Regions from separate parts of the Brassicibacter mesophilus genome, predicted to be linked through region 1. Evidence: riboswitches for the same ligand, from Rfam matches in the RefSeq annotation. Region 1 holds a riboswitch; each other region holds the start of a gene.

Region 1 (3,294 bases):
ATGTGCGGGATGAGATTGTAAAGGAGCCTAGTGACACAGATACAGAAGAGAATAATGTAGATGAGAATAGCTCAGGTGATAATGAAGTTAAAGCTGAAGTTGTCTCTATAGCTAATGATAAAATTAATACACAAGAACTTACACTTTTAAGTAAAACAGAAATAGATATAGATGATGATGGAGAATTAGAAAATGTTGAGATGTATACAGCTGCTCAAAGAGATGAGAAAGGAAATATGATGTGGGATGATGGTCAAAATTGGTCATTAATAGTGAAGGATGGAGATAATGAATACCATTTATTTAATGAATACGTTCAGCTAGGCGAGCTTAAATACTGGGTATATACTTCAGGAGAAAAAAGTGAGTTTCATATAACCACTGTAATGCCAACAACAGCAGGATTACTTATGACTGATTATGTTTTTGATAAAGACAGCAAGAATTTTTACAAGACTATAGTATTTAATGCTGAAAATGTAAATATGTTAGGTTCTTCACATTGATTATTGACTGATTTATTATTACGCATAAGCACAAGGAGGATTTAATTGATTAAAAAAATTTCTATACTGGTTATTTCTTTACTAGTTATAGCTAATATCTTTAGCTTATATAAGATAAAGGGATACAAAGATGAACTGAATAAACAGGAAAAGCAAGAATATAAATACTATACCTTAAGCGGCCAAAATGGGAATTGGATAGTTGAAGATTGCAAATTATTATTGACTGCAGATAAATATAAAGCAGGAGAAGGGATTTTTAAGTATAAAGGCAATGCAGAAGATATTAATAGTGTAAAATTCTATGAAGTCGAATTGGTAAAGGTATCTAAAACAGACAATTCAGATAAAGAAGTTCTATATAATACATCAGCATCATCAAACGTAGAGGGAGTTCTGATGTCTAAAGAAAGTAAGACTTTTGGCAGTATATCCGGTCCAATAAAAGATGTTGGTAGATATGATTCAGGTATCAATTATGATGTATATTTTATAATAAAATATGATAAAGGTGTTAGAGAAACAATAGAGGAAACAATCCTACTCGACGTTGAAGAAATTGATCTAAGGTTCTTTAATTACAGCACTACAGAGTAAAGAAATGATGCTTTTTCCATTGACAAAAAAATATATATTAACTATAATTATAGTGACTTTTAAACTGAATAGTTTCAGGGTGCTTTGTTAGAAGTTAAAAGGGAAAGAGGTGTAAAGCCTCTACAGCCCCCGCTACTGTAAACAGGGATGAAATCTTTGGTGTCCACTGGGAAACTGGGAAGGAAAAGAGAGTAAAATGATCTGTGAGTCAGGAGACCTGCCTTGAAATATAAGTAAGACTGCTTCGGAGGGGGGCATGTTAATTTCATTGTATGAATTTAACGCATAGATCCTCTATGCGTTTTTTTTATAGCTCATAGGAAGGTTTTAGTTTTTCTTAATATAAACTTTCCGTAAAATGGGTTTCAAAAAAGGCTTCCTTAATATATGGATGTTTTAATAGAAGTCTTTTTTATTAATAGAAAAAATAGGAGTTGGTATAGTGGCAAAAAAAATAATGCTTCAGGGTACGGCTTCATCAGTAGGTAAAAGCCTTCTTACTGCTGCACTATGCAGAATATTTAAGCAAGATGGATATAATGTTGCCCCATTTAAATCTCAGAATATGGCATTAAACTCATTCGTTACTTCTGAAGGAAAGGAAATCGGTAGAGCTCAAGCTGTTCAGGCTGAAGCTGCGATGGTTGAGCCAATGGTTGAGATGAACCCAATTCTATTAAAGCCTACAAGTGATGTTGGAAGTCAGGTTATACTTAATGGAGTTGTATATAAAAACATGACTGCAGCTGAATATCATAATAACAAATCAGGGCTTAAAGACGAAATAGCTAAGGCATATAATAAGCTTGATTCTTTCTTTGATGTTGTAGTTATAGAAGGCGCAGGAAGCCCTGCAGAAATAAATCTAAGAGAAAATGATTTAGTTAATATGGGTTTAGCCGAGCTTATAGATTCACCTGTAATATTAGTAGGTGATATTGATAGAGGTGGTGTTTTTGCTTCAGTTTATGGAACTATAATGCTGATGACAGAGCAGGAAAGAGAAAGAATAAAAGGCTTTATGATAAATAAGTTTAGAGGCGATGTAGAAATATTAAAGCCAGGAATAAAGATGCTTGAGGAGCTTGTAAAGAAGCCTTGCTTAGGGGTAATACCATATATGAAGTTAAATATTGATGATGAGGATAGTGTAACAGATAGATTTGCTTCGAAGTCTACTGGAGATATAAATATAGCAGTAATAAGAACACCGTATATATCAAACTTTAGTGACTTTACGCCCCTAGAAATAGAGGAAGGAGTAAATGTAACATATGTTACAAGCAGAGAACAACTAGATAATGCAGACTTAATTATTATTCCTGGAAGCAAAAATACAATAAAGGATATAGAATATGTATTTAATAGCGGTATAGATAAATCTATATATAAAAAGCACAGGGAAGGTGTACCAATCATAGGCATATGCGGTGGTTATCAGATGCTAGGTAAGCAAGTAGAAGATCCTAACCATATTGAATCATCTATTGAAAGAATTAATGGATTATGTTTACTTGATACAAAGACTATTATTAAAGAAAAGAAGCAGACAAAGCAGGTTACTGGTAAGCTAATTAGTGAATTGAGTTCATTTAATATAAAAAAAGATGCTTTTGTTACTGGATATGAAATTCACATGGGCAAAACAGAGGTTTTTAGTGACAGTCATCCTGTATTTGAATTAGAGGATGGAAGATTAGATGGAGCAATAAATAGGTCTGGGAATGTTTTTGGAACGTATCTTCATGGAATTTTTGAGAATGATGACTTTAGAAGAAGTATCATAAAAACATTAAAGGACAAGAAAGGCATAGTGGAAAACAGTGGACTACTAAGCTATAAAGAGCTAAAAGATAACGAATATAATAAACTAGCTCAAGTTGTAAGAGATAATGCTGATATAGATAAAATTAAAATGATAATGGGGTTAATAAATGAATGATATTTTAATTTTACTAGTTGCATGCTTGCTTGATTATCTAATAGGAGATCCACCTAATTGGCCTCATCCTATTAGATATATAGGTATGATTATAAAGAAATATGAAAATCTGATAAGAAGTCTTAAATGGATGAACTTAAAAGTTGGAGGATTTTTCCTAACAGGGGTTACTGTAGGTACTGTCGTGTTGATAGTACATCTAATATTGTTGTTAGCTAGATTTATACATCCTGCTGTAAATCTAATTTT
Region 2 (3,294 bases), on a different contig from region 1:
TACACTGTTATTCTTGCTTTCATATGTTTTATATAAATTGGTTATTTTTATCAACTACTTCACTCCTTTATTGAATTATCGCAATAAAACGAACAAGCCAAACTAAGCTGCAAATAGAAAAATAGTCTATTTTAAAAAATATAGCTAATGTAATTTAATGCAAATAAAAAAACCTCCTTCGAATGAAAGAGGTTATATGACGATAAAAGCCAGCCTCTCTCATCTTTCAGCATATAATGCTGCAGGAATTAGCACCTTGTGTTTTGAACACCGGTTGCTGGGTTTCATCGGGCCAGTCCCTCCACCTCTCTAGATAAGAGCGTTTTATTTTGTTTATTAATCTATTATATTATTCTATTTTAAATTCATGACACCATATTGTCAATACCTATTTTAAAATTTTATTGATATATTTAAAATAGAGTTTGTTAATATAATCATTTAAAGTAAAATATGGAACGATATGTTTACTGGAGATAAACCAGGGTAAACAAATATATAAAAATGAATATAAGCTTAAAATAAATAAGTAGGAAAAAAGCATTTGCATATTCTTTTCTTTCAGGATTATCTGAACCTATTGGTGCCTTATTAAGATATTTTCTTTTAATGAAGTTTTTCAATGAGACAATATTTGGGCTAATCTTTGCAGTATTCACGCTCTTGCGCAGGTAATTAATAGAATTTGTGATGACTATTAATAGGAGATCCTATAGAGGATTAATATTAGTAGTTGTCCCATTTTTAAAATATTATATACAATGGTCATGAATAATGATAGAAATGTGAAGAGAAAGGACAAAAAATTATCTATAATATTAATATATTGACTTTACAAATTTCTATATTTCCTATTGACTTATATATTGATAGTGTTATAATGTGATTGGAAACATATCCAACTATTGGATGTTTATTTAAGAATATAAGATAATAATATTTTAAAATAGTGTACTGATTTAGGGAAAGGGGTGCAAAGCCCCTGCTGTAGTCGCAGCTGTAACCGGTTATGAAGACTAAAGTAAGCCACTGCAAGTTGAATTGTGGGAAGGTTTAGTTCTGAAGATGACCCGGAAGCCAGAAGACCTGTCATTACGCTCTTCTTAGAGTCTCCGACTTAGAGTAAGGGAAGATATAGGTGTATTTTTATAAGTTAGACAGACTAAAATTAGACTGAATTTTGTTTAGTTTTATTCAGTTATGTCTAATTATTTACCTGTGTTTATAAACCCTATCCTATGTGGACAGGGTTTTTTGTTTTGCAATACTATTTTTAAACAGTTTAGAAAAGGAGATGATTCATGCTTTATATTTAATTATGAGTAAGAAATATTTTAATTACTGAGGAGGGGTAGTGTGTATAAAAAGATAATAAGTTTAGTATTAGCACTTTCGATGGCACTTAGTTTAATACCAGTATCTACATTCAGCTCATACGCTGATAGTAATTATGCATATGAAGCTGGCGCTACTGTTACTGAAGATGTATATGGAACAGAGAGAAAAGTAGATACAGCTTTAGATGAATTAAGAGGTTTTTATAAAGATTATCAAATAGATTATATACCAGCTATGGCGTATAATCATTCTAGCGATAATTTAGATAATGACATAAAAATCATTAAAAAAAACTTAAGAACATATAATTCAACAAAAAATGTATATAACTGTTACAAGGGCATAATGGAAGCTATTGCCTGTGACAAAGACCCTAGGAGCTTTCAATGCAATGGTGAGGAGCTAAATTATGTTGATACTCTTATAGAAAAGCAGGATCCTAACACGGGAGAATTTAATAGTGACATAGAAACACATGCATATTGTATGCTTGCTCTAGACATGGCAAGTGGAGATTATGATAAACAAAAAGCAGTTGATGTATTGAAAAACAGCTTAAATGTTAAAGACGGCAAAGCCAGCTGCAGTGATGATTTGAAAAAAACAGCTGTTGTTATGACAGCACTTTCAAATCATAAAAGCATAAACGGAGTAAGTGCATTAATAGATAATTGCGTAGCATACATAAAATCAAAACAAAAAGATGATGCTGGATTTTTCAAGGACGAGCCAGAGATACTTGGTCCAGTAATACAAGCGCTTATAGCAGTAGGAGAAAATCCTGTAGCAGAAGATTATATAAAAAATGGCAATACGATGGTAGATGTGCTGCTACAATATAAAAATAGTGATGGTACATATAATAATAGTCCTTGGTATAAGAAATACGTTAAAGAATCTACTGAAGCTGCATTTGCAGCATTTGCAGATTTGAAAAAAGATAGCTCTATGTTCCATGAGCTTATGATAGAGGTTGGGGATACTCCAGCAGATATTTTACTTAGCGTTGATACTAATGAAATTATAGAAGGTAAAACTCTAAAAGTAAAAGCTACTGTAGTGGATAATCAAGGAAGGCTTGTTTCAGGTCAAAAAGTAAACTGGCAAAGTGCTGATCCTGTTGTTGCTGAAGTAGAAAATGGAATTATAACAGCTATAAAAGAGGGTAGTACAACTATAAAAGCACAGCTAGAAGGAAATGCTACTATTTCAAAAAGTATTGATATAACAGTAGTAAGCAGATTACCAGCATCTATAAAGATATATTTAGATGATGAAGAGGTTAAAGATACGGTTACTGTAAGAAAAGGTGAAAGCATAGAACTTCATTCAAAAGTGTTTGACAAAGATGACGAACAAATACAAGATTCAGTTGTAACTTGGGAAATAGTTAATGGAAGCGACAATGTACAAATAAACAATGGACAAGTTACAGGAATGAACAAAGGATATGCAACCATCAAAGTTCAGTGCCAGGATGTAGTTAAAACTGCTAACATATCAGTTATATTAATTACAGATTTGGTTAAGGATGCATTAGATGAGACTAAAGCATATTTTGATGATAGAGACTTAGATTATTATTCAGCTTTAGCGTTAAGGCATTGTGGTATTGAAGAAAGTACGATAAAAGATAATATAAAAATAAATTCATATACAAGTAATCCTGAAGATTATGCAGAAAATATTATCGCCCTAATAGCAGCAGGTCTAAATCCAAGAGATTATAACGGCAACAATTATGTGGATGAATTAGTAAAATCTCAAGATGATTCAGGGTATTTCAAGATAGGATATAATTACACATATCCTGAAAACATAATATTACCAATTATTGCATTAGATATGGCTGGAGCTAATTATGATAAAATAAAAGCTTTAAGTGCATTACAAATAAAAGTAAAAGTTGTTGGAGATAACAAATGCTTTGAAGGTCATGGAGATTACAATAATATC
Region 3 (3,294 bases), on a different contig from region 1:
CATTTACACCTCCCGATGTATTTAGTTTATCCAAAATTGATGAAAAAAGTATTAGAAAGTGTATATTGACAAAAAAATCATTTTTATAGTGAATATTGACTTTTTATGAATTCAAGCTATATAGTTAGAATTAAGTATTACAACACAAACATTACTGTACAAGGAGGATATCTTCTTGATTAATAAAATTAGTATTATAAAAAAAGAAGAGCATAAAACGAGCAAATGGTCAGGAGGCACTACAGCACAGCTATTAATTTATCCAGAAGAAGCTGAATATGGTGAACGAAACTTCAAATGGAGGTTAAGTTCCGCTAAAGTTGATGATGAAGAATCTACATTTACATATTTGCCAGGAATATCAAGGATAATAATGATTATTGAAGAAAAGCTTCGGCTTGAACATGAGGGGCATCACACTATTGAATTAAGTGCTTTTGAACAAGACAGTTTTAAAGGTGAATGGACTACAAAAAGCTATGGAAAGGTAACTGATTTTAATTTAATGATGTCTAGTGGATGCTGCGGAAATTTACAGTCTATTATTTTAAAAGAAAAAGTATCTAAAAAAATAATATTTACTAATAAAGTTACCGGAAACTACTCAACAATAACAGATGTATTCTATATAGTAAAAGGGAATCTTGAAGTCGTTACAGAATTAAACAAAATGTATAGACTACAACAAGGCGATATATTCGAAATAACTAGAAAATCCTCAGAAAATACATTCTGCTTTAACTTCAATAATGTCGAATCATGTGATGTTAAACTAATAAGAACATCAATATACTACTAAAATTCATCTTAGAAATATCTAGTATACATTTTTCAAATGCATATTGAATAACTGTCTAAGGCATAATAATTTCGCTAATGTTATTGACATTTAGTAACTTTATGAATAAAATCTATATATAATAAAATGAATAACATTTTTTAGGTGCCCTGTAATAAGGGAGAATAGGGAATCGAGTGAAAATCTCGAACGGGCCCGCCACTGTAAAGGTAAGCCAATACTAATATGCCACTTCTTTATTGAGGGAAGGCAGTACTTTGGTGATGAACCTAAGTCAGGAGACCTGCCTAAGAACTACTAAGCCGCTTCGTGTGAAAAAGCAGGCCTAGGTGAGGATGATGGAAAATCCACGCCATTTTTGGTGTGGATTTTTTTATATTTTAAAATAGGAGGAATATATATGAAAATATTAAATGAAACTCTACAAAAAATAACAGTGTTAAATCAAGAAGCAATGCATGAAGCAAAAGAGAGGATAGATAATTTGATTAAGCCTCAAAGAAGCTTAGGAAAATTAGAAGATATAGCTGTCCAACTATCTGGAATAACAGGAAAACTTCATCCGAGTGTTGATAATAGAGCTATAATTGTTATGGCTGCTGATCATGGTGTGTGTGAAGAAGGTGTTGCAGCGGCGCCTCAGGCAGTAACAAAGATGATGACTTCATATATAGCTAATGGAGTAAGTGGTGTTTGTGCACTTGCAGCACAGGCAAAAGCAGATGTTATAACTGTTGATATCGGAGTAATGGAAGATATAGACGATAAAAACGTTATAAAAAGAAAAGTAAAGCATGGTACTGATAATATGACTAAGGGACCTGCTATGACAAAAGAAGAAGCTATTAAAGCCATAGAAGTAGGAATTGAAATAGCAACTGACCAGATAAATAAAGGAAGAAATTTGCTAGGTACTGGCGAAATGGGTATTGGAAATACTACTCCAAGCACAGCAATAATTTCTGTTTTAAGCGGTATTGATCCTAGTGAAATCACAGGAGTAGGAGCAAATCTTCCCAAAGAACAATTAATAAACAAAATAAATGTAATTAAGAAAGCTGTTGAAATAAATAAACCAAACAAAGAAGATGGAATAGACGTATTAGCTAAAGTAGGAGGTCTTGACATAGCCGGTATGGCTGGAGTAATGATTGCTGGAGCTGCTAATAAAGTACCTGTTGTAGTAGATGGATACATATCTACAGCAGCTGCTCTGATTGCAGCAACTATAGAACCTAAGGTTAAACAATATCTGGTTAGCTCTCATGCCTCCAATGAAAAAGGGGCAAAAACAGCTTCTGACTTACTAGGACTACCAACTATGCTTGACCTTGATATGAGACTAGGAGAAGGCAGTGGTGCGGCGCTTGCTTTTAACATAATAGAAGCTGCTGCATTTATGAATAAAAAAATGATAACCTTTGAAGAAGCAGGAATTGGTGTAGTATAGAAGTAAAATTATATATACAAGAAATAGATATCCGATACATTATCTTCTGTATCGGATTTTCACTATGCCTAATCATTTTTTTAAAAATAACTATAAATATAATGCGATATATGTTTCGATTATGAATAATCTATCCTAGATTAAAGTACTAATTTTCAAAATATTTTTTAAGTCAAAAAATAAATAAGGAAGACTCTTTTCACAGCTCCACCTTTACAACCCTTATACTCAGTTAATTACAACGAAAATCCTTAGAACAGGCTATCTACATCAAATTGATATTCTTATTTGTTTTTATGCATTTCTATACAAAACAAAAGTGTGAACAAAAAGTAGAATCCTGTGTCCGTACTTCTGTTCACACTTCGTCTATTTGTTTTGTAGAGTGTAGACATATCCTCTAGAATAGTTTCTGCCGTTTATATCTTCATTTACACCTATTACAGTACTTAATTAGTACTAATTATTATTAACTCTAATGTAAGAATTATAAGTTTGATCACCATCCAATACTCCTTCTGGATCAGTAAATACTATTAAATCAACAAAATAGTAACCATAATAGTTATAAGAACTTGAACTGCCTACAGTTGTTATTCCAACTAGAGATTGCATATCACTAGTATATGAATCTAAGCCCATTGATTGAGGCTCAAATTCATACTTTACGAAAGAATCATTAATTCCGCCATCTGTTTTTGTTACATCTACTTTTGTACCAAAACTAAAGAGTGTACTAACTCCCCAAGGATATGATACTGAGAATTCTGGTTCATTACTAATGTTTGATTCCGGTACAGTTTTATAAACCGTTCCATCGCTATTCAATATTTTTAAACGAACCTGATCTATGTGTCTAGTTCCTGTACTTCCAGGAATATCTACAATCTCAGCATCTGTTCTAAATTCGGCAAAAGTATGATATTCATCTTGGTCATCAGGTGAATTGGGGTCTTTATATACTACTAAAGAACATCTTACATCTAGTCCTTGAGGATGCGCGTTATAATCTGTTTCTGTACCAGCATGTGTCCACGCTACACCA

What was found. A riboswitch is a leader RNA that binds a small molecule or an ion and turns the genes downstream of it on or off. The one in region 1 is predicted to bind cobalamin.
Region 2: it holds a riboswitch for cobalamin, as region 1 does, so the genes downstream of both, HNR33_RS19740 (Ig-like domain-containing protein) here and HNR33_RS05635 (cobyric acid synthase) in region 1, are expected to answer to the same signal.
Region 3: it holds a riboswitch for cobalamin, as region 1 does, so the genes downstream of both, cobT (nicotinate-nucleotide--dimethylbenzimidazole phosphoribosyltransferase) here and HNR33_RS05635 (cobyric acid synthase) in region 1, are expected to answer to the same signal.

Annotation. Positions count from the first base shown of each region.
Region 1 covers NZ_JBNPXI010000003.1:138,026-141,319, forward strand. Annotated here, with positions in the region: gene HNR33_RS05625 (hypothetical protein) at 1-506, shown strand, start outside; gene HNR33_RS05630 (hypothetical protein) at 552-1,103, shown strand; cobalamin riboswitch at 1,164-1,342, shown strand; gene HNR33_RS05635 (cobyric acid synthase) at 1,546-3,045, shown strand; gene cbiB (adenosylcobinamide-phosphate synthase CbiB) at 3,038-3,294, shown strand, end outside.
Region 2 covers NZ_JBNPXI010000027.1:13,882-17,175, forward strand. Annotated here, with positions in the region: gene HNR33_RS19735 (methionine ABC transporter ATP-binding protein) at 1-54, opposite strand, end outside; SAM riboswitch class I at 217-320, opposite strand; cobalamin riboswitch at 939-1,108, shown strand; gene HNR33_RS19740 (Ig-like domain-containing protein) at 1,357-3,294, shown strand, end outside.
Region 3 covers NZ_JBNPXI010000027.1:864-4,157, reverse strand. Annotated here, with positions in the region: gene HNR33_RS19690 (HutD/Ves family protein) at 176-799, shown strand; cobalamin riboswitch at 925-1,104, shown strand; gene cobT (nicotinate-nucleotide--dimethylbenzimidazole phosphoribosyltransferase) at 1,200-2,249, shown strand; gene HNR33_RS19680 (hypothetical protein) at 2,709-3,294, opposite strand, start outside.